3 regions of the Shewanella sp. YLB-07 genome follow, and region 2 is predicted to be linked to each of the others. Evidence: predicted binding sites of a transcription regulator. Region 2 holds the regulator's gene; each other region holds the start of a gene.
What was found. The regulator sigma-54, encoded in region 2, starts transcription at its own class of promoters, with help from an activator protein. The targets are predictions, from matches to a motif close to GTTGGCACGNNNNTNGNNT.

Region 1 (10,039 bases), on a different contig from region 2:
TCACTCTCACAATCACAACCAATGTCCCAGTTAGAACCAGAGCTAGAGTCAGGTTTATCTTCACCTTCAGCTTCACCCTTAACGCCCCTTAAGCGTAGGGGCACTCAGTTTCATTGGCGTAACCAAGGTTACCGGGTATTTGATGATTTCTTGTCTGCCATGAGTTCACGCAAACGAAAAAACATCATCAAAGAGAGAAATAAGGCCCAAGGACAAGGTTATACATTCAGGTTTATTCCGGGTATTGAGGTGACTGAGGCTCAGTGGCAATCCTTCTATTACTGTTACCAGATAACCTATGCGAAACGCTCCGGCCATTACGGCTATCTCAATCTAGACTTTTTCAAGCTAATTGGAGCAACGATGCCGGAGCAAGTGCAATTGCTTGTTGTCGAGAAGCCATTGCCGCAATTCTATGGATCAGATAGTTCGGATACTCCTGAGGGCTTAGATGAGCATATCGGCTCACCAGAGGAACTTGGCGATGCCTGTATCGTCGCTGCGGCGCTCTATTTCACCAGTGATACGCATCTCTATGGTCGGTATTGGGGCTGTCTGGAAGAGGCCGATGCCTTACATTTCGAGGCGTGTTATTACCAGGGGATCGAATACTGCATCAAACATGGTTTGCAGGCCTTAGATGCGGGGGCTCAGGGAGAGCATAAGATTTCTAGAGGGTTTGAGCCAATGGAGACCTACTCAAACCATGAGATTGCTCACCCAGGTTTCAGAGACGCCATCGAGAGTTTTACTCTACAGGAAGCCGAACAAAATAGACGTTACATGATAGAGGCTGCTAAGTCACTGCCGTTCAAGAATAAAGAGTAAGGAATAAATAAGGCTACAGGCTCTAAGCTGTAGCCTGTTCTTATCGGCTTTAACCTAACGCCAACCAGAAACCGACACCTATCATCAAAGAGCCAGCGATACGATTCATCAGCTTGATATTATCACCCTTAGATAAAAACACTCTTAAGCTCTTACCACCAGAGGCATAGGCGAGCATAGCAACTGCCTCAGAGACTAAGATGATAGACAATAGCCAGAAAAGCTGAGGAGCCACTGCTTTATCTGCGCTGATGAAAGGCGGTAGCAGGGATACCATAAAGGCCCACCCCTTAGGGTTTGAAATCGCAGTCATCAGCCCTTGATTGAATAGAGTTGTGCGGCTCACTTCTGTTTGCTGCTCATTGGTTATGGTCATCTTGCCTTTAGATAACCACATCTGGATACCAATATAGGCGAGGTAAGCACCGCCGGCATACTTGATGATTGAGAAGGCTTGAGGGTAGTTAAGCATGATACTTGCGACGCCCATGACAGCTGCTATAGCAACGATAGCCACACCAATCAACTCACCACCCATCATCCACAGGGTTCGACGCACACCGATACTCATGCCTAAGGTCATGGCGAGTGTCATACACATGCCGGGTGTGATTGATACGAAGAAAAAGGTCGGTAGAAAAACAGCGAGTAGGGCGATATCTGGCATCTGTAATAAGCTTCTTTGTTTTTGTTATAAGAGACTCAGTCTAGAGAATATTTTGCTCACTGAAAACAAAAAACCAGCCACTAAGGCTGGTTTTACATCTGGATAACCTAAATTTGCACTATGTGTAACGTATCGTGCTAACTAGTATTAACTCACAGCTTGTTCATATGACTGAATTTAGCTTATTTAGAGCACGCCACGACGTTGTTGATCACGCTCTATTGACTCAAACAGGGCGGTAAAGTTACCTTCGCCGAATCCCTGATTGTTCTTGCGCTGGATGATCTCGATGAATATAGGGCCGAACAGATTCTTAGTGAAGATCTGCAGCAGATAACCATCGTCATCGCCGTCGATCAATATCTGATGATGCTTGATGCGATCTCTGTCTTCAGTGACCTGAGGCAGCTTATCGAAGATGGTCTCGTAATATTCAGGGATAATATCTAACGTCTGAATTGATGAGCCTTCCATCGCATCGAGAGAGGCGACGATATCACGACTTCTAAAGGCCAGATGCTGTACGCCAGGGCCATCATACTCTTTCAGATATTCATCGATCTGGTTCTTCTCGCTGCCTTTACCTTCGTTGATTGGAATACAGAAGCTGCCATCTGGTGAGCGCAGGGCGTAAGAGATCAAAGCGGTTTTAGCCCCCTTAATATCGAAATAACGTACTTCGGTGAAACCGAAGATATCTTTATAGAAGTTAGACCAAAACTCCATGGTGCCCTGGTAGACATTGTTGGTGAGATGATCGACTTCGATAAAGCCTTTTTCTTGAGTGATGACTTGCTCTTCGAGATCGACGAAATCATTTTGGTAGATATTCTTCTCTTCACCAAAGATGTCGATAAAGTAAATTAAGCTGTCACCTATGCCATAAATAGCCGGATAAGGATGATCTTTGTTAGCATCATCGGCAGGCTTAGCACCGCGTGCTACCGCACCTTCGAAGGCGAATTGTGCATCTTCTACGCGCCAGCCCATAGAACAGATCGCAGGACCGTGACTCTTAGCGAACTCGGCCGAGAAACCGCTTCGCTCGTTGTTGAGCAGGAAATGGATGTCATTTTGCTTGTAGTAACTGATATCTTTGTTCTTGCTCTTTTTCAGTTTAGAGAAACCGAAATCGATAAATACTTTATGCATGAATTCAAGATCTGGGGTGGAAAATTCAGTGAATTCTATGCCCAATAAGCCCAGTGGATTTTTTTCGCTTGCCATTGTTCTATCCTCGTTCAATTTTTCATGCACCTTGATGCGTGCTTTTTATGTTTTATGTTGGGCTAAATGATGTCTTTCAGTTTGAGGCAGACGCCAGTTTCACCTAAATTGTGATCTTAATATCAATTTAGTTGCTCAGATGAACAAAAAAAAGAATAATAATTGGCGTGAGTTAATCTATAAAGTAGATGGTATGTTTAGGTTTACACTAATGAGGCGTGTATGCGTATAGATGTTGATGCATTTAAAGTACTTGAGGTTTTGGTCGAAGAAGGCAGCTTTGCTAAGGCTGCAGAGCGTTTGCATAAGGCTCAGTCTGCGGTGAGTTATCAGATTAAGAAGCTAGAGCAACACTTAGGTGTAAATCTTTTTTGTCGGGATCAGTACCGAGCCGAATTAACGCCGGAAGGTAAAGTTATACTCGCCGAAGGCCAGAGACTGTTGCAGTACCTTGCAAACATTGAACATTTAGCGAGCAGATTCAGTGAGGGGTGGGAGCCTAAATTGGAACTAGTTATCGACGGAGCCTTGCCGATGGAGCCAATCATGAAGGCATTGAAACGTATGGCTGCCCACCAGATCCCGACAAAAATTCAATTGAATATGGAGTTTCTCGGTGGAGTACAAGACAGGTTTGAGCGGGATAATGCCGATCTGATGTTAGTGAAAGACTATCGTACCGGTCCCAATTATCGACCTCAGTCTCTGCCGGATATTACCAGCATACTCGTCGTGGCGGCAAGCCATCCGTTGGCTGTGGAAGAGAATATCTCGTTATTTGAGCTGCAAAGGCATGTTGAGCTCACCATCGAAGATTCATCCCCCGAAATAAGCTATCAAGATGAGCTTCAATTCGGTGGGGATAAGGTGTTTTATCTGTCTGGTTTCATCATGAAGAAGAATGCATTGGAGATGGGGTTGGGTTTTGGCTGGATGCCAGACTTCCTCATCCATGATGAGCTCAAACGTGGGGAGCTGATTGAGGTGGATTTTAGTGGCGGCAGCCGCCACAGTTTCACTCCTAAACTAGTGTCGACCATGGAGCGGCCATTGGGTAAGGCGGGGCGTCTGTTTACTGAGCTTATTATGGAAGAGTTCGATCGTGCAGAGCTCTAGACTGGTGGGAGCGACTCTCTGCTCTCTAGCAGATTAGTCTGTGATGATATCGAGTATTTTATCTGTCTAGTTTCAATTGAAATTTTACTCAGTTATAGCACATCCAGTAGCGGCGTTATGCAAGCGGCTTAGTAGCACTAAGGTTAAAGCAAATAGGCTTAACGGCCGATATTTATAATATACCGTACCGTTAAGCCTAGGTTCAGTTCCCATCGAGTATATTGGCGACATATGGTCAGTGGTACGACATATGCAGATATTTTAGTTGTAGAAGGTTATATAAGAACCTTGAATGTTGAAAGCTGAGTAAAAGTGTTCAACGAGCATGTGTATTGAGTATTTATACAGGCCATTCTCGTTGATAGGAGGTATAAGATGAAGCCATTAGTATCGAATCATACATCGAACCTTTATGCTAAGTATGTGAATATATTAGCCTGCGGAGACAAACCCATTTCGGTTTGTAAGCTGCATGAGTTTACCGAAGACTTGGCCAAGAGCCATTTGCTACTGAACGATTTTAAATGGGATGATTGGTATCAAAATAGCCATTTAGTTGACAGGCCTGAGTACATTGCCGATGCCAGCCTGCATGATTGCCAACTATTGCTAACCGCCATGACGCGTCTCGAACGCTTTAGTCCGGGTGTGATAGATAATATGAGGCGTCAAGGTGTCTTGATTGCAATCCTTGAACGCTATAATAATTTTTCAATGAAACTTGCTTGCTAGAAGGCTAAAAGAGTTAGGTTATAGGCTAGGTTTTATCTATCCATGACCTCCTTATAGTAAAGAGTACATACTCTCTATTTAAGAGAAGCCAGACATAAAAACGCCAGCATTTAGCTGGCGTTTGCGTATCTATAGCTTATACAGATTGGTCTAGTCACCAAATGGCACTGGTCTTGGTGTGTTAGCATTCGATGGCGGTAGGATAGGTAACACTATCTGCGGCTGCTCACCGGTTAGAGACTTAAGGAAAGTCACCATCTCTTTGGTTTCTACCTCAGTTAACTCCTGTCCTAATTGGATCTCTGCCATGGTATTCACCGCTTCTTCCAGTGTCCAAGTCGCACCGTCGTGGAAGTAGGGATAGGTCAACTCGATATTTCTGAGTGTTGGTACCTTAAATACGAATTTATCGGCTTCTTTGCCGGTTACTGCAATACGCCCTTCAGCGGGATTTGTAGTATGGAAAGGTTTGACTAGCCCCATCTTCATATACATGGTGCCACCAACAGCTGGTCCGTTGTGACAACTAGTACAGCCTTTATCTTTAAACAGTTGATAACCAGATTTCGCTTCTGCACTGATTGCTGACATATCGCCTTTAAGATATAGATCGAATGGGCTATTTGGCGTCACTAAGGTCTTTTCAAATTCAGCAATTGCATCGGTAATGTTGTCAATACTGACAGCGTCTTTACCATATATCGCCTCAAATCTTAGCTGATATGCTGGCATAGACTTCACCGTTGATACTGCGAGCTCATGGGTATAGCCCATCTCACCGGGGTTAGCGATAGGGCCACCTGCTTGCTCTTGCAGATCTTTGGCTCGTCCATCCCAGAATTGGGCTAAACCGTATTCGGCGTTGAGCACGGTTGGGGAATTTATGGGGCCTTGTTGCCAGTTGTGACCTATGGATGTGGGCAGTGCATCGACGCCACCTAATGACAGGTTGTGGCATGAGTTACATGAAATGAAGCCCGATTTTGAGAGCCTTGGTTCGAAAAAGAGCATCTTACCTAATTCGACCTTTTCTGGTGCAGTGATTTTTGCCGGTTCAATTATCTCGATAGGTTCCTGAGCCATGGCGGCAGTGCTGATAGCCGCGAGAATGGCGAGAGAAACTGAAGTAAGTCGCTTCATACTAGACCTCATTTAATACTTGTTTTTTGTGTGGGTATTTTATAAGGCTATCTTATTCCTTCACAATTAAAGGTGGTAACGCTTTGTTTAGATAGGGGCTATCGTATGTTTGGATTAAGTAATCGTGAAGCAGATCTCAGACTCTATGTGGGGATTAAGGCAGGAAGAGACATGCAGATCACTATCTGAACATGTTTGTGATCTAGAGGGTCTTGTCTCTGAGGCTTTGGGAGGTTAAGCACGGCTATTAGCGGTTCATTTTCCACAATAGAATTTTTCTATCTAGCCAAGCGGCGGAAGCATAAAACTGGCGCTGGCTCTTACGAAGCCAGATCTTTGCCCAAGAGTATTCAAGACTTAATATGGCAAGCCCTATTGGCAATAGAAGCCAAGCTGGTCCGGGCAGGGCCAACAGAGCGATTCCGGCGAGTGTCAGTAATCCACCGATAATGGAGATAAGCGCCTTACGAATCATACCTGCTCCTGTCTAATCATGTCTATTTTAGACAATGTCTCATTATAAAGGCCTCTTATGCCAGTCGACAATTGTAACAAAGGTTAATTACTATGCGGATAACCGTTAAGTATAAACTGTCTATACTTATGTAAAATCGATGCCAAGTAGGATATTTCCATTAACCGAATAAGAATTATTTTTGCGTTTACTGGGTTCAGTACTTCATCAGGGAAGTGCGGACTTAGGCTTGTACTAGTTTTAGCCCTATTGCTAATAGGGCCTGCTAAATCGGATACCCTCAAGTTGACTTCGTTACACTGGCCACCTTATTCCGGAAAAAAACTGGTGGATCAAGGCGCATTGATTGCTATCACCCGCGCCGCTCTCAATGCCATGGGTCATGAGCTCTCGGTCGACTTTTATCCCTGGAGCCGGGCGGTGAGATTGGCTAGCCGGGATGATTCTATGTATCTGGGATATCTACCCGAATACTCGTATCCGACACAGGCCTTTATTTTTTCTGAATCTCTCGGCGTAAGCCCATTGGGTCTTGTAGAGAGACAAATTAATCCTATCCGTTGGCCAAAACTTATCGATCTGAATGATTATACATTAGGCGTAGTTAGAGACTATGTGAATACTGCCGATCTCGATATCATGATTAAGCAGGGGACTCAGCCTGTTGAAGTTGTCAGCTCTGATGAACATAATATCAAGAAGGTGGCGACTGGTCGTGTGGATGGCGCCGTGATCGATGTACATGTACTTAGGTTTATATTGACAAGAGATGACTTGAAGCCATTAGCCGATAAGTTACAGATGAATCAAAAGTTGCTCGAAGAAAAACAATTATACGTTGCCTTTAAAAACAGTCCTGATGGCCATAAGTGGCGGAGTATTGTTAATCATGGACTCACTAGAATAGATGCTAAATCTATTTTGGATGATTATATGGCTTCTGTTACGGCGTCTGATAAATAATTGGAAAACTGCTAGCGGTGGCCCATAGGTTTGATTAGGCCACCGTTAGCCGTTATTTTAGGCTTTCGCCACCACAGTTTGGCCGATTGGCGTTAGGCTTAACATGGCAAGTTTGAGATGTTGAATACCAAAAGGTATGCCTATAATGGTTACAAAACAAGCCAAGGCATGTGTGATATGTCCGATTGCGAGCCAGATCCCAAATAACAGAAACCAGATAATATTCCCTACTGTGCCAAAAGCGCCAGTACCCAAATCTTCTTGTCCCGTTAGATGTTTTCTATTCATCTGTTCTTGACCGAAGGGCCAAAATGTCATTTCACCTATGACAAAACAGGCGCGTCCGAATGGGATACCTATGATACTGATAAAGCAAAGTAGGCCAGCTAGCCACCATGCTAATCCCATGATGAAGCCGCCAAGGACAAACCAAGCTATGTTAAAAACTAACCGTAATACTGCCATTTAGGCCTCCAGTGAAACATCGTTTCTTATTTTCATTCTTAATCTTATTAAGCAGAAGACGTGCCAAGTATTTAAATTGTTTAGTTTCAATTGCTTATTGTTCTTATTGGGAAGGGTACTAGTGAGATTTATCAGCTTTTAGTACTTTTAGTCGATTGTAAGGCGTACCCAGTGGTAAAATCACTCCTTGTCTATCCCAGCTATAATGCCTTGAAATGAAGTTAAGCCGCACCCCAGTCGATACCATAGAGATGTTTAACAGAGACATTTTTGTCAAGAGAGATGATCTGCTCCACCCTGAATTCTCGGGTAACAAGGCACGAAAATTTGCCTATTTCATCGAGCATGATTTTCCAGGAGTGATTAAGCTCATCGGCTATGGCTCCCCCCAGGCTAATTCCCTCTATTCTATGTCGGCGCTAGCAAAAATTAAGGGGTGGAGTTTAGATTTCTATGTGGATCACATTGCCTCTCACATCAAACTCAAGCCAAGTGGTAACTATGGTGCGGCATTAGCTAATGGCGCCCATATCATATCACTCGATACTCTGGATGACAGAGGTGGTCGGGACACTCACACTTATATACAAGAGGTTGTACTGCCGCTTGAGGAAAATGCTGTTTTTGTTCCTGAAGGAGGTCGCTGCGAGTATGCCGAGTTTGGAGTGTCTAAACTGGCTGAAGAGATCGTGCAGTGGGCTGATGAGAATGAATTACATAATCTTGTCGTTTTTTTGCCGTCCGGTACAGGTACTACCGCTCTGTATGTTAATAAGTATTTTGTTGAACAGGGGATAAACATTCGCGTGCTTACCTGCGCCGCGGTTGGGGGGAGTGCTTACTTAACTCAGCAATTTACCGAGCTGTCTGACAATCCAAAACATCACCCCGAGATTGTGACTCTGGCAAAAAAGTATCATTTCGGGAAATTGTATCCTGAGTTTTATGAGATGTGGAAAACGCTCTCACTCAGTGGCATCGCTTTCGAGTTACTTTATGACCCTCTGGGCTGGCTGGCACTGGAATACTATCTAAACACGAGCTCAGAAGATGTGCCTATCTTGTATCTTCACCAAGGGGGATTATTGGGTAATGAAACCATGCTGCCGAGATACATGAGGAAGTACGGTGATTGAAATTATGATGTTAATCGGTAGTATTTGTTCGAACCAAGAGTGACGTTTGGATGTATGAGATGCGTTCTGGGGAGTATTTACCGTTTGGTCAGGCTAAGTATCTGTGAAAGTGATACAGCCTGAACCAAAGGTAGGAGTTGCTTTATTGCTTAATAGCCGACTTATGGTGCCGGTCCTATCTGTTTCCTGTCTATTAGCGGGGAAACATTCGATACCAGTGAGAGGAGTGTATCGATTAGCATCTGTTGATTGTGTTAACTAACTCTAACTAGCAGCCTAGTGAGAGGTTTGACAAGAACTAACTTAAACTTATTTACTGCCAGATAATAGCCAGTTCATAAATTTCAACGCTTCGGTGCGCTTTGAGAAAGTCTGTCGGTTTTTTCCTTGGCTATCGGTGAAAGCGATAGAAGATTTATTTACTGAAATAGAATCTACTGGAAAATTAACTGTGATCTGGTGACCATTTACATTGTACGACATAGGTCATACTCCTTATGTGTTACTGCTAGTATTAATCAATAGCAGTTTGTATTTAATAATAAAATCCTTAGCTATTAGCAAAAGATGAGCATTAAGTTCGTTTTGAGGCTACCCATCTTCGACGGTTTAATCAAGTAAACTAGTTATCAATAAATGTTAATATTTGTAATTTGTGAGATAACCACTAAACCGATTGGATTCGAGTTAAACACAGATGTATGACAGCTAGATGACTAAAGTTGAGTAGTTGAACCGGAGTTATAATATTTTTGCGAGGCAGTGACGATATGGAGTCGGACTAACAAAGAAAATTAAATAAAGGTGTCTCAAAACTAGTGGTTATTATATCGACGAGAATGGGCTTGTCAATACCCTTGTAGCATTATTATGCGCTTTTTCGTTGCCAATATAATTAAGCTGTAAAACTGTCGTTTATGGTAATAAATGATAGAATTTGTGGGTGTTTTGTTAATTGGCGGTCGATAAGTATGCGTTTGAATCATTGGTTTCTCCCTCTTTTCTGGTGTTCACTCCTTTTATTCTCACATGCCAGTGCCGCAGTCGTGCCGAACATGGTGGGAGTGCTCAAAGGTGCGTCAAATGAGCAATCAGTCACGACTGAACTCTCTGTGCATCAAAAGTATGAGTATAAGGATGAATTCAAACGCGATACTCCCAGGGGGACACTGGAAGGGTTTACCCAAGCGGCCTATGAACAAGATTATGTCTTGGCGGCTAAATACTTAGACCTGCGTTATCTTCCAGATGGGATGGCTAAAGGTAAGGGAGCAGAATACGCCTCAAAAC
Region 2 (10,039 bases):
TAGACGTTGATCGGTTGTTTCACTGTCTAGCACTTCTTTCGGCATAGTGGACCCTCCTTTGGTTGTGTTTGATAGTTTGCTTTAGATTAGGGTTAGCTAATTTGTAAAAGAAAGGGCGAATATAGTGAGAGTAAAAGGTTAGGGTTAACTTGCTTCATCGAATTTTGCATCGACAAGTGCACATATTGCATCTAGCGCAGCATCGGCATCCTGACCTTCACCGAGCAGTGTGATGGTTTTTCCCATGCCAGTTTCTAGCATCAATAAGCCTAACACACTGGCAGCAGAGGCCTCCTTCTTTCCCTGCACTATGGTTATCTCGGCGTCAAACTCGGACGCCAGGATGGCGAGTTTAGTTGCGGCTCGGGCATGGAGGCCGAGTTTATTACATATGGTGACCTGGCGTTCTAATTTAGTCATTACTCAATTCGCGATGACGCGCCTGAATCTTATGCTTACTGTTACTAAATAGCTTAGCTAATTGCTCTGTGACATAAACAGATCTATGTTGTCCGCCAGTACAACCTATGGCGATGGTAAGGTAGCTACGGTTATTTCTTTCAAGATGAGGTAACCAGGTTGCCAGTAAGTTTTCTATTTGCCAGATAAATTTATTGACTGTGGGTTGTTGGCTCAAAAAAAGTTGAACCGGCTCATCTAGCCCTGTCATGGGTCTTAGCTCCGGTTCCCAATGGGGGTTTGGCAAGAAACGAACGTCAAACATGAAGTCTGCCTCGGCTGGCATCCCGTATTTGAAGCCAAAAGATTCGAAGTTAATGACCAACTCTTTATCGATACTGCCTAGGAGAATTTCACGGATCTTGTCACTCAGGTCGTAGATATTGAGGTTTGATGTGTCTATGTAATGATCGACCATCTTAGACACGGGTTCGAGCAGTTCTCTTTCATGCTCTATCGCCTCTTTAAGAGACGTCTTAGTGCGGGATAGTGGGTGTAATCTTCGGGTTTCACTGTAACGTTTCAGCAGTACCTCATCGCTCGAGTTCAAGAAGAAACTGAGTAATTCTGTGCCTTCGGGGAGGTTAGCAAACTGCTTCTCTAGCTCTTTGTCTTGCTCTGATATATTACGCACGTCGACACTAATGGCTACGAGTTCTGTACTGCCTTTGAGTTGTTCGAGCAAGGTATCCATTAGTGGCAGAGGAAGGTTATCGACACAGTAGTAGCCAAGATCTTCTAAGACCCTGAGTACGACAGATTTTCCCGAACCGGAACGACCGGACACCATCACCAGTTTCATTGTGTTATCACCTGATAGAGTTCTGACTCATCTTGAGTTTTTCGTAACTGTTTCACAATATGCTTGTTATTGAGTTTCTCAGCCATGGATGACAGAGTACTCAAGTGCTGCTCACATTGATCCGCAGGGACTAAAAGTGCAAATAGTATATCTACAGGTTGCTTATCAATGGCGTCGAAGGAGATAGGCTCTTCGCACTTGATTAATACAGCAACCGGTTGACTTATATTGCTCAACCTACCATGAGGAATCGCAATACCATTACCTATACCTGTGCTTCCCATTTTTTCCCTCGCCAAGAGACTTTCAAAAATCTCTTGTGAAGATAGGGTTGGGTACTGGACAGCGGCAAGATCGCTGATGAGTTCCAGTACCTTTTTCTTACTGCCCGGAGTGGCGCAAGTTGTACATTCCGGCTGCAGGATGGTGCTTAATTCCATTATTAATGCTTTGTTAGCTTCTCTTTGTGTTTAATAACCTGACGGTCGAGCTTATCAATCAGGGAGTCGATAGCGGCGTACATGTCAGCGTTCTCTGACATAGCAAAAACCTCACCACCGGCAAGGTGGAGTTTAGCTTCGGCTTTTTGCTGCATTTTCTGAACATTTAAAATAACGTGTACATTATTGATCTGATCGAAATGTCGTTCAAGCTTAGTGAACTTTTCTTCGACATATTGCCTTAGCGATGTAGTGATCTCTATATGGTGTCCAGTTAGGTTTATTTGCATAGAAATACTCCTCCAGTGTCCAATTTAACTCTTAGGTAGGTTGTAGAAAAATCTTTCGGGATTTAACTCACAACATAATTCCCTGTTATACCAGGAGTTGAGCCTAAGGGTTATCGACTACAGGCTGCTTCTGGTGATTAGCGCTCAACATGAGCGCTAATCAGGTCGTGGCTAAGTAGATTTTTCTATTTAGGTGACGACCTTACTTCCTTCTTTATAAACTCTTACGTTGATTCGATGGTGGAATCAACATGGCTTCACGATACTTAGCTATGGTGCGCCTCGCGACCTGAATTCCCTGCTCTGCTAATAGCAAAGCCATCTTACTGTCGCTGAGTGGTTTCTGTTGATTTTCGGCTGCAACCAGCTTCTTTATGAAAGCACGAATGGCGGTAGATGAACACTCGCCGCCATCATCGGTCCCCACATGGCTGGAGAAAAAGTATTTCAGCTCAAATATGCCCCTCGGGGTATGCATATATTTTTGTGTGGTGACACGGGATATGGTGGATTCGTGCATCTCTACGGCTTCGGCTATGTCGTTCAATACCATAGGTTTCATGGCTTCTTCACCGAATTCGAAGAAGCCCTGTTGGAATTTAACTATGCAGTTTGAGACTTTCAGTAAGGTCTCGTTGCGGCTCTCTAAGCTCTTGATAAACCACTTAGCCTCTTGCAGGTGACCACGAATAAACTGACTATCTGATTGATTCTTGGTACTTTTCACCATGGATGCATAATGTTGGTTGACGTTGATCTTCGGCATATTGTCTGGATTTAACTCAACCATCCAACGACCTTTCTTCTTGGTCACAGTGACATCTGGGATGACATACTCATCTTTACCTGGAGTAATGGCGAGTCCTGGGCGGGGATTAAGCGTTTGGATTAACTCAATGGCGACTCTGAGATCATCTTCCTTAAGCTTAGTCTTACGCATTAACTGGCGGAAATCACGTCCTGCGATCAGATCCAGATGATCTTTGATAAGGAGCCTGGCATTATCTATGTGGGGGGTTGTATCTGCGTATTGTGCCAGTTGAATCAAGAGACATTCGCTGAGGTCCCTGGCTGCTATGCCGATAGGATCGAAGTGTTGGATACGTTTGAGGACGGCTTCAACTTCATCCTGTTCAATTTCTGGATCACCCATGGCCTCGAGAATATCTTCAACACTTTGGGTGAGATAGCCCCTCTCATCAATGGCATCTATGATGGCGGTCGCTATGGCGAGATCATTATCAGAAAACGGTGTCAGGTTCTTCTGCCATTCGAGATGCTCATACAAACCTTCGCTGGTCTCGCCTTGGAAGGGCATATCATCGTCGCGCATGGCACCAGAACTCGAGTTCGGAGACGCGGTATAGACTTCATCCCAAGTGGTGTCCATGGGGAGCTCTTCTGGCATGGAATCTTGGGTTATTGCCTCTGAGGTTTCAACCGCAGAGCTGTCGATTGGACCATCACCTTCGCCATCACCCGTGGCGTTAAAGTCTTCTGCGTCTATGGTCTTATCTTCACCATTGACTGGGGGGTCAACCTGTTCTTCATCTAGTTCGAGAAGGGGGTTGGAGTCTAACGCTTGTTGGATTTCTTGTTGCAGTTCCAGCGACGATAGTTGCAATAGACGTATAGCCTGCTGCAGTTGTGGTGTCATGGTTAACTGCTGACCCATTTTAAGCTGGAGTGACGCTTTCATTTACCGCTATTCCCTTCATTGTAATTATAAAATGAGAAAGCCTGCTTTGACTTGTTTGGGGTTTCTCTGAGCCCCTGGACCTTAGGCTGAGTAAGCCGAGTGTCGATAAATACTCATCCCTTAATGCGCGTTAAGAATGAGTCTCTTGATTAACTATAGCTTGAATTGTTCACCTAAGTACACAGCTCGTACTTGCTTATTGTCCAAGATCTCGGCGGGTGTACCTTCAGCGATTAAATTTCCGTGACTGACTATGTAAGCTCGCTCACATACGTCTAAAGTTTCACGCACATTATGGTCAGTGATCAGTACACCTAAGCCGCGACTCTTAAGCTGCTCGATGATTTTTTTAATGTCGATAACCGAAATAGGATCCACCCCTGCAAAGGGCTCATCGAGGAGAATAAACTTAGGGTTAGCTGCCAAGGCTCTGGCTATCTCGACGCGTCTGCGTTCACCGCCCGAGAGTGCCATGCCTTGGCTGTCACGAATATGGGTAATATGAAACTCTTCCAGAAGGCTCTCGAGTTGTTCTTCCCGGGTGTTGTTATCTATATCTGAACGTGTCTGTAGTACCGCCATTATGTTATCCCTAACCGATAACTTCCTAAAGATGCTCGCCTCTTGAGGCAGGTAACCTATGCCTTTTCTTGCCCTCAAGTGCATAGGATCTAAGGTCAGATCATCATCATCGATTAAGATCCTACCTTTATCACTCTGTACTAAGCCTACGATCATGTAGAAAGTGGTGGTTTTTCCCGCGCCATTAGGGCCTAACAGACCGACTATCTGTCCGGTTTTGACTGTGATACTGACATCTTGAACTACGGCTCTATTCTTATAACTCTTGGCAAGGTTGACTGCCTTTAGCGTCATCTGGCTCATTGTTTCTCCTGCCCTATGACTGGTAACTGAGTAGGTATAATGTCTTGCTTGCTGGTTTGATTGTTCGTTTCAGCTGGCTCGACTTCTGGTAATTGAGTCGGCAGCGGCTCCGTAGCTGGCTCTTGTTCTTTGGCCTTATCTTGACTGGTATCCTGATAGCTTTCTGGCTGAATAATGGTGATAACCCTATCATTGCCTTTGCTTTCTGCTATCAACTGTTGCTTAGCTATGTTGTAGCGAATCATATTACCTGTTACTCGGCTACCATCTTGCTCCAGCGTGGCATTACCTACCAAGGTTAAGGTTCTGCTCGATAGCTCATACCTAATTTCTTTGGCACTGGCAGAAGCCGGGCGTCCATCTTCCATTATCTGGGAGTATGTCGCGGGATTTCCGATGGCGACAAGTGTTTTTCCGCCGCCATCTTCTTTAGAGGAGGCTCTGAGTTCGTCGGCTAAAATTTTGATCGATCCCTGAGTCACTTCCACTGGACCATGAAAGATCATCTGATTATTCTTGATATCGGCTTCCTGACTCGCTGCCGAGATCTTAACTTCTTGCATGAGATCATCTTGCTTTGTCATGCCACTAAAACTTGTGATACACAGTAGAGCAGCGATGATTAAGTTATGTTTGTTCATATCGTCCTTCAAATGGCGTACTTGTCTTGTTCACAACACATATGGATCATAGGTATTGTTGGTCTGAGTCTGTTTTTCTAAAATATGGCTTTGGGCTAGCACAAAGCCAAGCTAATTGACCTCATATATCCCTTTAACCTTACTCAATAATTGTACTTTTTGGGCGTTAAGATCACCGAACAAACCCACACCTTGGATAATAAAATCAGTACCTGTGATGTAAACCTCACGATCTGAGGTCATGACCATGGTATTGAGATCTAATTCCAAGTAACTGGTTTTCATGGTTTGAATCGGTTCTTCAGGGCTTATGGAATCGATAATAACATTGTTCTCGAGAACGACTTTGCCTGATTTCTTATTGAGTGTCCCCATCGTCGATTGAAGGCGCCATTTAGCTTGGCCTCCGTCGGGATAGATTAGGTATATGGGCTGAGTGAAATAGGTCATATTGGCCTCATCAAAGTGCTCCATATGGGTAGCTGTGACTCGGCTGTTGACTAACCCCTTGTCATTATAATCGACACTACGTAGGTTATCGGCAATATAATCTGGTCTTAAACTGACATCGATAGCCACCTCTTCATCGCTTTTCTTGGATTGCACCTGCCAATAAAGCAGCAAGGCCGTGCCGAAGAAAGCTATGATGGCCAGAGTCACTCTATTCATATACTCATACCGTGTGCGGTATCGAATTTCTTTTGGCTGAGAAGTATGAGATCCGTTAACTCTCGTAAGGCACCATGTCCGCCTTGGATGCTAGTGACGAAGTCGGCAGCTTGTTTTACATAGGGGTGACCATCGGCGACACAGACTGAAAGCCCAACCTGTTTCATGACTGGCAGGTCAACCATATCATCGCCTATATAAGCCACCTGCTCAGGGGTCACATCATACAAGGAGAGTAGCGCTTGATATGGCTCTAATTTGTTGTCTACACCTTGGTATATATGCTTGATGCCTAGTGCTGTCATACGGTCTTCAACTATCTGAGACTTACGTCCAGTGATGATCGCCACGGGGATATCACTGGTGAGTAGAGATCTCACTCCGTATCCGTCTCGGGTGTGGAAGGTCTTTAGTTCTTCACCGGCATTACTCATATAGACCAGACCGTCGGAAAACACGCCATCTACATCACAGATGAGTAGTTTTATCTGCTTAGCCTTCTGCCAAACCTTGTCAGCTACAGGACCATAAAAACTCTGATGGGATTCATTCATTTATATTACTCCTGCCTTAACCATGTCGAGCATGTTTAATGCACCTATTGGGGTGTTGTTATCATCTACTATGATGAGACCATTGATATCGTTTTCGTCCATCACTTTTAGTGCTTCGGCGGCCAAAATTCCTTCAGAGATGGTGATGCAGCCTTTACTCATCACATCTGAGATTGATGTTTCTCTCAGGTTGACTTGGGCATCTATGACCCGGCGTAGATCGCCGTCGGTAAAAATACCCACTAACTTGTTGGAATCATCGGTAACCGCCGTCATGCCCAGGCCTTTGTTCGATATTTCATAGAGGGCATCTGTGACGCAGATATTCTGCCTTACCAGAGGCAGGTCATGACCTTTATGCATGACATCACTGACTTTGAGCAGTAATTTCCGGCCTAACATACCACCTGGGTGTGACAGGGCGAAATCATCTTTGGTAAACCCCCTCGCTTGTAACAGTGCTACGGCGAGTGCATCGCCCATGACTAAGGTCGCCGTGGTGCTGGATGTGGGAGCAAGCCCTAGGGGGCAAGCTTCTTCGGGTACTTCGATGCACAGATGCACGATAGCATGTTTAGCCATGGTGGATTTTGGCTTACCCGTTACCGCTATAATAGGCAGGCCCATACGTTTAATGACCGGCATCAAGGTTAAGATTTCTGAGGCTTCTCCCGAATTGGAGATGGCTAAGATGATATCGTTCTCACTGAGCACACCGAGATCGCCATGACTGGCTTCACCTGGATGCACAAAAAATGCGGGGGTGCCTGTGCTGGCAAAGGTGGCTGAAATTTTATTGCCTATATGGCCAGACTTGCCCATCCCCATGACGATGACCTTGCCGGTGCACTCAAAGATCAATTTACACGCTGTAGCAAACTCAGCTGAATCTACATACTGGTATAAGTTATCGAGAGCTTTTCGCTCGACATCGATAACGTTTTTGCCCCATTGGCGTAATTTATTTACATCTAGCATTTTGATCTCTCTGTTTATTCAGTCTGATGTAAGTCTTGTTAAGCAAGAAAAAGGACTAGTTGATACGAGATAAAGGTCAACAGTAACACGCCTCCATGCCAAGGCTTTAATGCTCTTGCACGGCCACTCAGTAAAATGAGTACGGCAAGGGCGCTGCTTGTGGCCATTACCATATAGAAATCCCGGGTACTGGCCGCCGCGTCGACTTCCCCTGGCGCAATTAACGCGGGGAGGGCGAGTACGGCGAGAATATTGAACAAATTTGAACCGACAATATTGCCAATGGCCAGATCGTCTTCTTTTTTCAGCACGCCGGCAACACAAGCTGCAAGCTCAGGTAGGCTGGTGCCTATGGCTATGATGGTCAAGCCTATGACCAGATCCGATAAATGATAGGCTTTGGCGATACCTACCGCACCCTGAACCATCCAGTCGGCAGACAGAGGTAGTAAAATAATACCCACGACTAGCCAGAGAACCGCCTTGTGAGTCGGAACTCCAGTCGGTATTTCCTCATCGGCTTCATCTTCGAGTGTGTCAGCTTGCTTGTTGGTTAAGCCATGCCAGATAAGGTAACCCATGAGGATGAAGAAAAGCCCCATTAACATGACGCCTTCCATGCGTGTCAGCAGGCCATCATAGAGAAAATACCCCGCGATTGCTGTGGCGGCCAACATCAAAGGTATTTCTCGCATCAGGGTTTGGGAGCGTACTGAAATGGCCCCTAATAGCGCTGTGATACCCAATATCAAGGTGATGTTGGCGATATTTGAGCCCAATACGTTGCCGATGGCCGTATCTGTCATGCCTTCCATGGATGCGGTGGCTGCGACGAACATTTCGGGAGCTGAGCTGCCCATTGCCACTATGGTCAATCCGATCAACATCGGTGGGAGTCCGAGGTTGCGGGCAAAAGCCGCCGCACCATAGACAAATTTGTCGGCGCTCCAGACTAAAACGCCCAATCCTGCAATAAGCATGAAGATATTAAATAACATTTAATTCAATTCTAAAATGAGTCAACGAGCATTTTCGCTGGATTTGAATGAAAATGAAAGTATTGAGGCAAGATAGTGTCGATTCAGTTGTGCCTATTAGCGCAATTACGTACAATTTGCTGCTCAGTTTCTGTCAGACTCGTCTGCCTTCCCCTGGTGCTTGTACGTAAATGGATGCGGTATGAACATAGAAGTGTCACCAAAACCCAACTCATTGGTCGAGATCCGCAACTTAAAATTTAGTCGCGGTGACCACGTCATTTTTGATGATATTAGCCTATCTATTCCCAAAGGTAAGATCACGGCCATCATGGGCCCGAGTGGAATAGGTAAGACGACCTTGCTTAAGTTGATTGGCGGCCAGCTAATTCCTGACTCAGGTTCGGTATTGTTCGATGGCAAAGATGTGCATAGATGCAGCCGCAAGGAGTTATTTACACTGCGTAAGCGAATGAGCATGCTATTCCAAAGTGGGGCCCTGTTTACCGACATGAATGTGTTCGACAATGTGGCATTCGCTCTGCGTGAGCATTCAGGACTCGCCGAAGAGATTATCACCCGCATCGTATTGATGAAACTAGAAGCGGTTGGTTTACGGGGCGCAGCTAAAATGATGCCTAGCGAGCTTTCCGGGGGGATGCAGCGTCGGGTGGCGCTTGCCAGAGCGATTGCGCTCGAGCCCGATATGGTGATGTATGATGAGCCTTTTGCGGGTCAAGACCCTATCTCAATGGGGGTGTTGGTGAAGCTTATCAAAGAACTCTCTGCTGCTTTAGGCCTCACCTCTGTGGTGATATCCCATGATGTGCAGGAAGTCTTAGGCATCGCCGATTATGTTTATGTGATGGCCGATAAGCGCGTGATAGCCCAAGGGACTCCCGAGGAGTTACGAGTTGCCGACAATGAGCAGCTTAAACAATTTATTGGTGGTGAACCTGATGGCCCGGTGCCTTTTCATTTTCCTGCATCAAGCTATGCCGAGGAGTTAGTCGGTCAGTGATAAGACTGTGAGAAATTATAAAAAAGCTAGTTGTTTAATTGTGGCCATCAATGAACGACAAAAACAAATTATTGGCGGTGAGCTAGGCGGTCTTATTATTGTGAACGCCTCTCTCCACTTACACCAAATAGTTACATCAAGGAATTAGTAGGCTAGTGATGAATCGTATTAGTATTAGCTTTCTGTCCAGACTTCAAGATGGGGTTAAGGAAGGGACTGAATGAGCATGACAGATAACATAGCTAATCTTGGCCGTAGAGGCATAGACCTAGTAACTGGCTTGGGTCGGGCAGGTCTCATGCTTTGGGGGGCGATAGCCCGTAGGCCACGTGTAAAGGGATTTCCGCTATTTGTGAAACAACTCTATGTTGTTGGCGTGCAATCTATGGTGCTCATACTGATATCGGGTCTGTTTATTGGCATGGTATTGGCGTTGCAGGGGTATAATATTCTCGTTGGTTTCGGTACCGAGGAGAGCCTTGGTCCTATGGTTGCTTTGAGCCTGCTACGGGAATTAGGCCCAGTTGTGACGGCTCTGTTGTTCGCCGGGCGTGCTGGTTCGGCGTTGACCGCCGAGATAGGCTTGATGAAGAGTACCGAGCAACTCTCCAGTCTGGAGATGAT
Region 3 (10,039 bases), on a different contig from region 2:
ACTTCAACTCGAAACTACTGCCGGACAAGAGACCGACATCATCAATATTGACTCTTAGGTTAGCCGAACCTGCATTTGAACCGAATTCACCGACTCGCCCAATCGCCATTGCAGGATCGTTAATATCTTTAAATATGTTCTGGCCCATCTCACCATCTAGGTCGAAACCTTGGCCATTGGCCTGATTGAATGCATCTGCAACCCCTAAGCTGAGTTGACCTAATTCAAGTTCTGCCGGAATAAGCGTTTCATCACGAAATTCAAATAGCGCACCTAGCTGACCGCCCATCTTAATTGGATCTATGACCTGACTCTGACTGCCAACATTAGCGGCGACTCTCAACTCACCCGGATGTGGATCTCCAGCTATAGTTCCTAGGGACATGGATACTTCACCGGAAACCAACATCACAGAGCCACCTAACATGATGCTTTTAGCACCAGTATCGAGTGGGATGACATTGACTTGTGCGTACTGGCTAAGCTCCTGAATGAGCGCATCTTGCCTATCTAACAGCTGAGCATCTTCACCCTGGGACTTCATCAACTCTTGATTTAGTTGACCCAGCTCTTTACTAATCTCATTGATTCGGTCGGTGATGCCGGCGATTTGATCATTGGTCTGCTTCATCTGGCCATCGAGGTGCTTTTGCATCTGATTCAGGTTATTCGCCAGTTGGCCTGCCGAACCTAACACAGTGCCACGAATGCCCATATCAGCAGGCAGATCGGCTAGACTATTTAAACCAGCAAACAAGTCATTCAGACTCTGTGGTATGGATTTGCCAATTTGTGAAAACAGCTGATCGAGTTCACTCATCTTAATCTGAGTGGTCTGAGCTTCACTGACACCGGTTTGACCAATCCTCAACTCACGAGCGGCATATTCGTTATAGATGCGTTTTACATCAGAAATATAGGTCCCAGCACCATAAAAGTTATCCCCCATACGCTGGGATTCCAGACTGGACTGTTCGGCAACTTGCCTGTGGTATCCCTGGGTATTAGCGTTAGCGATATTGTTACTGGTCACAGCAAGCTGCGCCTGAGAAGCCAAGACACCGGTGCGGGCAATATTTAAAAGGTCCATAGACATTACACTCGACTCCTATCTAATTGCCGTTCACCTTGCTGCATACTCTGCTGCGCAAAGGAAAACTCATATCTGTTACAAATAAAAATCATTACCTTGCTCCCAAAGATGGCAGCCTAATATCCGGCTTAATTGATTCCATCACCTTGATCACTTTATCGGCATAGTGAGGATCAGTTGCATAGCCAGCATCTTGTAATGCTTTGATAAATTCGTTGGGATTGGCGGCTTTCTTCATCGCTTCTTGGTACCTAGGTCCATCAGAAATAAAGCTGACAAAGTCATCAAAACTTTGCTTTATGTCTTCGTAGACACGAAAATCGGCTTTTTGCTGTACCGCAATACCTTGTTCGAACTCGAGCGTACTGACTAAGGCCTTATCACCCTGCCAACGTTTATCCGCTTTGATGTTAAAAAGGTTGTTGCTAGATTCGCCTCGAGCCCCTTTTATCATTTTCTGACCCCAACCCGTTTCCAGAGCCGACTGTGCTATCAAGACTTCGGGTTTAGTGCCTAAAGCTAGCGCCGCTTTTTCTGCATGGGGGTAGAGCTTAGCGACAAAATCATCTCTATCGGTGAAGGTCGTTTCCGCCTTTCTTACTTCAGATGGCAAACTCTTGCCTGTCAAAATACTGTCTAAGGGATTCATGGGCTTAGCATCTGCCCTGTCCTCGGCTTTTATGGCTTCATCAGGCATTATTGCCCGGTTCATCACATGAGATTTGAAAGATGCTTGAGATAAACCCGAATGCATATCGCCTCTAAGCACAGATGCAGGTGTGACATTGCTAGTTTCGGGAGACAGTTGTTGCATCATCATATCCGCGAGCCCTAACATGCCCTTTTCTGATAAGTTGACCGACATCTGCTGATCATGCATCTGCTCATAGAATTTAGTGTATTCGCTGTTCATCGGGCTATCGGATTCGAACACAGCATTGGCAGAGCGCATGCTTTTCATCAGCATCTGCACGAAGATCCCTTCGAATTGCTGTGCCACCTCCTTTAAAGCGGCCTTATCATCTTTCAGGGCCTTGGCTCTTAACGAGTCAAGACCTCCAATGTCCAAAAAGTGTGATGAATTTGACAGCTTTTCCATAAGAGTTCCCGGTTGTGCCGACAATAAACAGACGGTATTGTTTTTATAAAGCAAAGCACATGCCAGATCATCAGCATGCTGAGTTTTAATCCAATAAACATCGGTTTTTTTGGGGAAGTATTGAAGAGTAATACACTAATGAACAGAAAGTGTTAGGGCCTGGAACCAGGCCCTAACTGAACATCTTTAAAGGAAGTTAAGACTAACAAGATCTAGCCATATAACTAGATGATGATGAGTTCACCCTGCAGTGCTCCAGCCACCTTCAAGGCTTCCAGAATAGCGAGCACATCCGAGGGGGCTGCGCCCACTAAGTTAACGGCCCTAACCAATTCATCCAGTGTCGTGCCAGGGTTAAACATAAACATACGTCTGTCTGACTCATTGACATCTATGGTGCTGTCTGTAGTCACAACGGTTTGACCACCTGCCAAGGCATTTGGCTGTGATACCTGAGTCGCTTCGGCAATCGTGACAGTTAAGCCACCATGAGTCACGGCCGCAGGTAGCAGACGCACATTTTCGCCCACCACTATGGTCCCGGTACGTGAGTTAACGATGATCTTGGCAGATTCTGCTGCCGGTTCAACCTGAATATTCTCTAATGTTGCCAAAAACGACACTCGCTGAGACACATCTCTTGGCGCACTCACCTGTATTGAAGCCGCATCTAAGGGTCTCGCCATTCCTGGACCCAGCAACTCATTGATGGCATCGGCTAATCGTTTAGCCGTCGAGAAATCGGCGCGACGTAGGTTAAATGTGAGGTAGTCGCCAGTTGAAAAAGGCGTAGCAACAGTACGCTCGACAATGGCGCCGTTAGGAATTCGGCCAACGGTAGGCGTATTTTGAATGACTTTTGAGCCATCTAGACCTTCTGCGCTGAAACCACTGACCACCATACTCCCCTGTGCAATGGCATAGACATGACCATCGACCCCCTTGAGGAAGGTCTGGATTAAGGTTCCGCCGCGCAGACTCTTGGCTTCGCCCAGACTCGACACAGTGACATCCATAGTTTGTCCGGGTTTGATAAAGGGCGGCATATCCGCATGAACCGCGACAACGGCGATATTCTTAATCTTGGGCCGAAAATTATCGGGCAAATTGATGCCAAAGTTTTTCAGCATAGTCTTAAACGTCTGCTCGGTATAACGCGTCTTCTCACCCGTGCCAGGCAGGCCGACAACCATACCATAGCCTATGAGTTGGTTATGGCGCACACCTTGAACGTTTGCAATGTCTTTTATCCGTTGTGCCTGGCTTGGAGCAGCCACAAAAATCAGCAATAAAAGAGTGATAAATTTATATTTCATAGCGTTAATTCCTTAATCACGACTAGGTTCAATAGCAGCCTTAGAAAGGCCACCAACTCCCCATAAAGAATGAACTGAGCCAACCAACCTTCTGCACATCCGCAAAAGTACCTGTACCACTGTATTGAATACGTGCATTGGCTACTCTTGGTGAATCAATAGTGTTATCAGGACGTATATCTTGTGAGCGCACCACTCCGGTTATGCGCACAAATTCATCACCATTGTTGATACTTATCCACTTTTCTCCGCGAATAACTAAGTTACCATTGTTGAGAACCTGCATCACATTGGCCGAAATGCTGCCACTCAAACTATTACTCTGATCGGCATCGGATTCACGCTTGGTATTCATGCTGTCCTTGTATCTCAGATCCAAGGGTTGTCCGCCTATGGTGATATTACCGCCACCGGCATAGATGGGATCGAGTGTTAAATCCGTCCCCTTCTTGATCTCATTGCTGGCACTTTTTGTCGCTTGCGTCTCCTCCATCAAAATAACTGTGATGATGTCGCCGACTTTAAGTGCCTTAATATCAGAATATAGACTAGATGCCTGACTATCCTGATACATGGAGCCTGTAGCGGCGATTTTAGTCGGTGGCGCTTCAGGATATACGGGAGCGTAATAGGGATCGTCTGGGATCGGTTTCTGACCGCTCGTTGAACTACAAGCGCTCAACAAGAAACCAAGTAATAACGCTAATAATGAGCCTTGCTTGGTCATAACCTTGCCTCTACAGATTCTGATTAACATAAGACAGCATCTGATCGACAGCCGAAATAACTTTCGAGTTCATCTCATAGATACGTTGGCTTTCGATAAGATTAACCAGCTCTTCCGTCACGTTAACGTTCGACGTTTCCAGTGCACCTTGTCGAATAGCCCCCATTCCATCGAGTGAAGCCGTCCCCTGAATGGGTGTGCCACTGGCACCGGTCTCCAGGTATAAATTCTGTCCCATGGGGTCTAACCCGCTCGGATTGATAAAATCAGACATGCTCAGTTGGCCCACCACTTGGTTTTCTATCGTTCCAGGCGTTTTAACTGATACTTCGCCTTCGGCAGACACGGTTATACTTGTCGCATTATCCGGGATAGTTATTGCTGGCTGAACTACATAACCCGAACCAGGAGTGACAATTTGCCCGGTATCATCTAGCGTAAATTGGCCATTGCGGGTATAAGCCGCGGTGCCATCGGGAAGTTGTATCTCGAAAAATCCTGGGCCTTCAACCATCAAATCCAGGGAGTTATCAGTTGTCAGCATGTTGCCTTGGGTGAATACCTTTTGAGTCGCGACAACCTTAGTACCAGCACCGATATTTAAACCGTTGGGTAACTTGGTATTTGACGCGCTGATGCCGCCAGCTTGGTTAACGGTTTGATAAAGGAGATCTTCAAACACCGCACGACTCTTCTTATAGCCAATCGTACTCGCGTTGGCCACGTTGTTAGAGATCACTGCAATATCGGTTTGCTGAGCATCTAAGCCTGTCTTACTAATCCATAACGCGGGATGCATAATATTACTCCTAGCTAATACGCATTAATGAAGAGGAGGCTTGGTCCATCTCTTCTGCTGTTTTCATCATCTTGACCTGCATCTCAAATTGACGTTGTATATCAATCAGAGCCACCATCTCAGAGACGGCGTTAACATTACTGCCTTCCACTGCCCCACTCTCTAATGTAATAAAAGGATCCGCAGGGGCATTGTCGCCAGATATCAATCTGAACAGACCGTCTTCCCCGCGCATCAAATTCTGATTACCAGGATTAACTAACTTGATGCGACCGACTTCTTCGATGACTTCCGCCGTAGAACCTAAGGGTCTGACTGAGATAATGCCATCTTGAGCAATTTCTATCTTCTCGATAGGCAGAGGTAACACGATAGGACCAGCATCACCCATGATGGGATTTCCGCGGTCGTTACGCAGTAGACCGGTAGTGTCAAAACTTAAACTGCCGGAGCGAGTGTATGCCTCTCCGCCATCGGCGCTCTGCACCGCAATCCAACCATCACCTTTGACGGCAATATCGAGATCTCTTCCAGTAGTCTTGATAGGACCCGCAGTAAAATCAGCCGATGGGCTCTCTGTCATGGCAAATACGCGTGTCGGCAACCCTTCACCGAATGCTTGCATCGAACGAGCTTGCTCCATATCCGCTTTGAAACCATCGGTATTGGCATTGGCTAAGTTATTTGCGCGTACAGCCAGCGAATTCATATTCTGTTTTGCGCCACTCATGGCGACATAGAGTAATTTATCCACTGGGTTCCTCCGTCAATCATTTGTTTAATACTTCTGAGTAAGAAAACAGAAGCAAACATCATGCCAGAATAAACACAAATAATTGGCGCTGGAGTAAAGAGGCGTCAAAAAGATAGGCTATAAGGCGGAAAGGCATTGCCGGGCGGCAATGCCTTTTTGTATCAATGACACAATACCGAGCACATTATCGGATCTGTAATATGGTCTGTTGCAGAGTATTATTGACTTCCAGTGTTCTCGAGTTCGCCTGGAAGTTACGTTGAGCAGAGATGAGATCCACCAGCTCTGTGGTCAAATCTACATTCGACTGCTCTAACGCAGATGAACGAATGCTGCCGAAGGTACCACTATTGGCTTCACCTGCGAGTGCCTGGCCCGAATTTTGGCTAGCCTTCCAGGAAGTGTTCCCCACTTGAGTCAAGCCTTGCTCATTGGCAAAACGCGCCAATGCCACCCGAGCCAAAGCGACTGTTGTGCCATTACTGTAACTGGCGTTGATCAAACCATCGGCGCCGACTTCAACATTGGTTAGACGACCCACGGTAGTGCCATCCTGATTTAATTCGGTCACCTCGAATGTCGAGGCATATTGAGTCGGATTATTGAAATCTATCGTCAGAGTTTGCGTGCCATCGGTACCAGGACCCAGCACACCAGCACCACCGACTCCTAACTGCACAGTGGTAATAGTGGCTGGGTCGGTAGTCGTATGAGCCCCTATATCATTAAACTTGATCACCGCACCTTTCCAGCCGCCGGCAGTCACAGCGGTACCGGTTCCATTTGGGGCACCATCTCCATTGGTATCCGTTTGATAGGTGCCAGCTGCGCCTGCCAGATCAACTTGTTTACCATCCACCGCATAGAAAGCGACCCAGTTACTCTCACCGGTATAAGCCGCATTCGGTGGACGCACGAAATAGGTCGTCATGATATGCGGCTCACCCAAGGAGTCATACATGGTCACAGCAGTCGAATTATTATAGGTATCTCGATCGTTGGGATCGAACGAGGCGGGATCTAATGTAGAGTCAGCGGCATTTAAGTTCATCTGTATGCCAATGTTCTCTGTCTTCTGCGGGCTGCCTGCGGTATCAGGAATCGTTACTGGCTTAGTCGTAGTAAGGCTGACAGATGTCGAGTTGCCATCCTTATCCACAGGAAAAGTTTGCAAATAGTTTCCTTGTGAATCAACTAAATAGTTACTCGAATCCACTTTAAACGCACCTGCACGAGTAAAGGATTGCTCCTTGCCATTAAGATCCGAAGAAGTGACAAAGAAACCACCGCCATTAATGGCCATATCCAAAGCATTATTAGTAAACTGCATGCTCCCTTGGTGAAATTGCTGAGCAACTTGGCTGGTTGTAACTCCTCCTCCAACGGCAGTCTTACTATTAGAGAAAATGGAATTTGCGTACACATCGGCAAACTCAGCACGAGACTCTTTAAAGCCTATACTGTTAACGTTAGCTATGTTGTTCGCAGTGGTGTTTAGATCTTTTTGAGCAGCAGCAATTCCACTCAACGCGATATTAAATGACATGATTTACCTATATTCAATCGATTACAGCAGGTGGAATGTTAAATACCACCAAAATTCAATTCATAACAACAGGCAATGAGAGTATCTCCCATCGGTATTCAAATTTTTACGTTAATGTCTTTCCTGATTTAACCAGATTACTGGTAGCCACATTGCACAAAGGTATTGCCGAGCGGCAATACCTTTGTGCATATAGGAAAATAAGAAGCTGATTATCGGATCTGCAATATGGTCTGTTGCAGAGTATTATTGACTTCCAGTGTTCTCGAGTTCGCCTGGAAATTTCGTTGAGCAGAAATTAGATCCACCAGCTCTGTGGTTAAATCTACATTCGACTGTTCTAACGCAGACGAACGAATGCTGCCAAAAGTACCGCTATTTGCCTCACCAGCCAGTGCCAGGCCCGAACTTTGGCTAGCCTTCCAGGAAGTGTTCCCCACTTGAGTCAGGCCTTGCTCATTGGCAAAACGCGCCAATGCCACCCGAGCCAGAGCGACTGTTGTGCCATTACTGTAACTGGCATTAATCAAACCATCGGCGCCGACTTCAACATTGGTTAGACGACCCACAGTGGTGCCATCCTGGTTTAATTCTGTCACCTCGAACGTCGAGGCATATTGAGTCGGATTATTAAAATCTATCGTCAGAGTTTGCGTGCCATCGGTACCAGGGCCCAGCACACCGGCACCACCGACTCCTAATTGCACAGTGGTAATAGGATCTGGACTGGTAGTGGTATGAGCACCGGTATCGTTGAACTTGATCACCGCACCTTTCCAGCCGCCAGCTGTAACAGCAGCTGTACCTATAACATTTGCCACACCATCGCCTGTGGTATCTTGATTATATGTTCCTGCTGCGCCTGCCAGGTCAACTTGTTGGCCATCCACGGCATAGAAGGCAACCCAGTTGCTCTCACCGGTATAAGCCGCATTCGGTGGACGCACGAAATAGGTCGTCAAGATATGTGGCTCGCCCAAGGAGTCATACATGGTCACAGCGGTGGAGTTGTTATAGGTATCACGATCGTTAGGATCAAACGAGGCGGGATCTAACGTAGAATCAGCGGCATTTAAGTTCATCTGAATACCGATATTTTCCGTCTTCTTGGGACTACCCGCCGTATCAGGGATCCTAACGGGCTTAGTCGTGGTTAAACTAACTGATGTCGAGTTTCCATCCTTATCGACAGGAAATGTCTGCAGAAAATTGCCTTGTGAGTCAACCAGGTAGTCTGCGGAATTGACTTTAAATGCGCCCGCTCGGGTGAAAGAGTGATCTTGAGCTTCGAGCTCTGACGAAGTCACAAAGAATCCGCCACCATTGATCGCCAAATCCAGGGCATTATTAGTAAACTGTAAGCTACCTTGATGAAACTGCTGAGCGACCTGACTAGTGGTTACCCCCCCACCGACCGCCGTTTTACCGTTAGCAAAGATGGAATTTGCGTACACATCGGCGAACTCAGCACGGGATTCTTTAAAACCTATGCTATTAACGTTGGCAATATTATTTGCCGTGGTATTTAGATCTTTCTGCGCAGCTGCGATGCCACTCAATGCAATGTTAAACGACATAATTCACCTCGATTCAATTCATTATTTCAGCCAATAGCACCAACCACTGACATTCAATTCATAACTGCAGGCAAGAACATATTCACCCAGTTAAAATCCATTTTTTCAGCTGATGGAATTAACCATCGACATTCAATTCAAATTCTTTATTTCAGCCAATAGCACCAACCACTGACATTCAATTCATTACTGCACGCCAAGAAAGCAATATCACACCTCAGAAACCGCCAAGACGTCACCGAGTTTAATGCCACCGATACCACGTAAGTTCAAGATTGACCCCGTAGACGCTGTACCTAGTGAGACACTAGTAACATGAGCATAGGTAGAGACTGCAAGTTCTTCACTCTGACCATCGACTCTACCGCTGGCTTTAATCGAATAAGTGCCGCTTGGCATCGCCTCGCCATTCTTATCCAATCCATCCCAGGACACATCAACATTACCGCCTTGACTACCATCAATTTCAAAAGTAGTGACCAGTTGCCCTTTCTCATCTTCGATACGGACTACTATGGTATCGATAGCCTCTGGCGTACTCACGACCCCCTTCAGCACTGGGTCTTCCTCCGAGAGATGACCGGTATCCGATGGGATCAGTACTTTCTGTCCCACCAGTCCTGAAGCTTGCAGTGCCTGACTAGAGGTCATTACGGCATTAAGATTGACAATCTCATCATTGAGATTACTAATGCCATCTACGGTAGAAAATGCCGCCATTTGCGCAATCATCTGGTCGTTATCGACAGGTTTAAATGGATCTTGCATCGACAACTGTTGACTCAAGAGAGAGAAAAAATCCTCTTGGGTCAGCTCTTGATTATTTGCCTCTGGTATTGATTTCTCATCAGGTAGACGAATTGCATCAAGAAACGGATTTCCCGTTGATGTCTGATCAGTAGACTGAGTTGCGGCCGACTGCACAGTACCGGATGTAGCTTGTTTCGACGGCGCAACTGACTGAGTCGACGTTTGTGACTGTCCACCGAGGGGTTGAGCATTATTAAGTGGGTTAATGAGGCTCACTTTTTACCTCCTATTATTTGCCAATTCTTAGGGTTTGCTGAAGCATAGACTTTGCCGCTTCTGCCACCTGAACATTCATTTGGTATGATCTGGATGCCGAAA

Region 1: a site for sigma-54 is predicted at 7,663-7,681, ahead of FS373_RS27570 (YccF domain-containing protein). Genes of this name have one in related genera too.
Region 3: a site for sigma-54 is predicted at 5,838-5,856, ahead of flgF (flagellar basal-body rod protein FlgF). Genes of this name have one in related genera too.

The regions. Positions count from the first base shown of each region.
Region 1 covers NZ_VOQB01000018.1:50,538-60,576, forward strand. Annotated here, with positions in the region: gene FS373_RS27530 (GNAT family N-acetyltransferase) at 1-828, shown strand, start outside; gene FS373_RS27535 (LysE family translocator) at 878-1,495, opposite strand; gene hppD (4-hydroxyphenylpyruvate dioxygenase) at 1,682-2,722, opposite strand; gene FS373_RS27545 (LysR family transcriptional regulator) at 2,945-3,838, shown strand; gene FS373_RS27550 (DUF6508 domain-containing protein) at 4,214-4,570, shown strand; gene FS373_RS27555 (cytochrome-c peroxidase) at 4,721-5,710, opposite strand; gene FS373_RS27560 (PGPGW domain-containing protein) at 5,958-6,185, opposite strand; gene FS373_RS27565 (substrate-binding periplasmic protein) at 6,471-7,148, shown strand; gene FS373_RS27570 (YccF domain-containing protein) at 7,206-7,613, opposite strand; gene FS373_RS27575 (pyridoxal-phosphate dependent enzyme) at 7,829-8,749, shown strand; gene FS373_RS27580 (hypothetical protein) at 9,059-9,232, opposite strand; gene FS373_RS27585 (mechanosensitive ion channel family protein) at 9,721-10,039, shown strand, end outside.
Region 2 covers NZ_VOQB01000011.1:107,282-117,320, forward strand. Annotated here, with positions in the region: gene mgtE (magnesium transporter) at 1-45, opposite strand, end outside; gene FS373_RS21725 (HPr family phosphocarrier protein) at 145-420, opposite strand; gene rapZ (RNase adapter RapZ) at 413-1,261, opposite strand; gene ptsN (PTS IIA-like nitrogen regulatory protein PtsN) at 1,258-1,701, opposite strand; gene hpf (ribosome hibernation promoting factor) at 1,704-1,991, opposite strand; gene FS373_RS21745 (RNA polymerase factor sigma-54) at 2,206-3,690, opposite strand; gene lptB (LPS export ABC transporter ATP-binding protein) at 3,844-4,575, opposite strand; gene lptA (lipopolysaccharide transport periplasmic protein LptA) at 4,572-5,216, opposite strand; gene lptC (LPS export ABC transporter periplasmic protein LptC) at 5,328-5,885, opposite strand; gene kdsC (3-deoxy-manno-octulosonate-8-phosphatase KdsC) at 5,882-6,439, opposite strand; gene FS373_RS21770 (KpsF/GutQ family sugar-phosphate isomerase) at 6,440-7,417, opposite strand; gene FS373_RS21775 (calcium/sodium antiporter) at 7,456-8,415, opposite strand; gene mlaF (phospholipid ABC transporter ATP-binding protein MlaF) at 8,597-9,415, shown strand; gene mlaE (lipid asymmetry maintenance ABC transporter permease subunit MlaE) at 9,636-10,039, shown strand, end outside.
Region 3 covers NZ_VOQB01000010.1:149,663-159,701, forward strand. Annotated here, with positions in the region: gene flgK (flagellar hook-associated protein FlgK) at 1-1,096, opposite strand, end outside; gene flgJ (flagellar assembly peptidoglycan hydrolase FlgJ) at 1,185-2,192, opposite strand; gene FS373_RS20715 (flagellar basal body P-ring protein FlgI) at 2,417-3,508, opposite strand; gene flgH (flagellar basal body L-ring protein FlgH) at 3,549-4,235, opposite strand; gene flgG (flagellar basal-body rod protein FlgG) at 4,246-5,034, opposite strand; gene flgF (flagellar basal-body rod protein FlgF) at 5,045-5,788, opposite strand; gene flgE (flagellar hook protein FlgE) at 5,973-7,334, opposite strand; gene flgE (flagellar hook protein FlgE) at 7,547-8,911, opposite strand; gene flgD (flagellar hook assembly protein FlgD) at 9,122-9,937, opposite strand; gene flgC (flagellar basal body rod protein FlgC) at 9,951-10,039, opposite strand, start outside.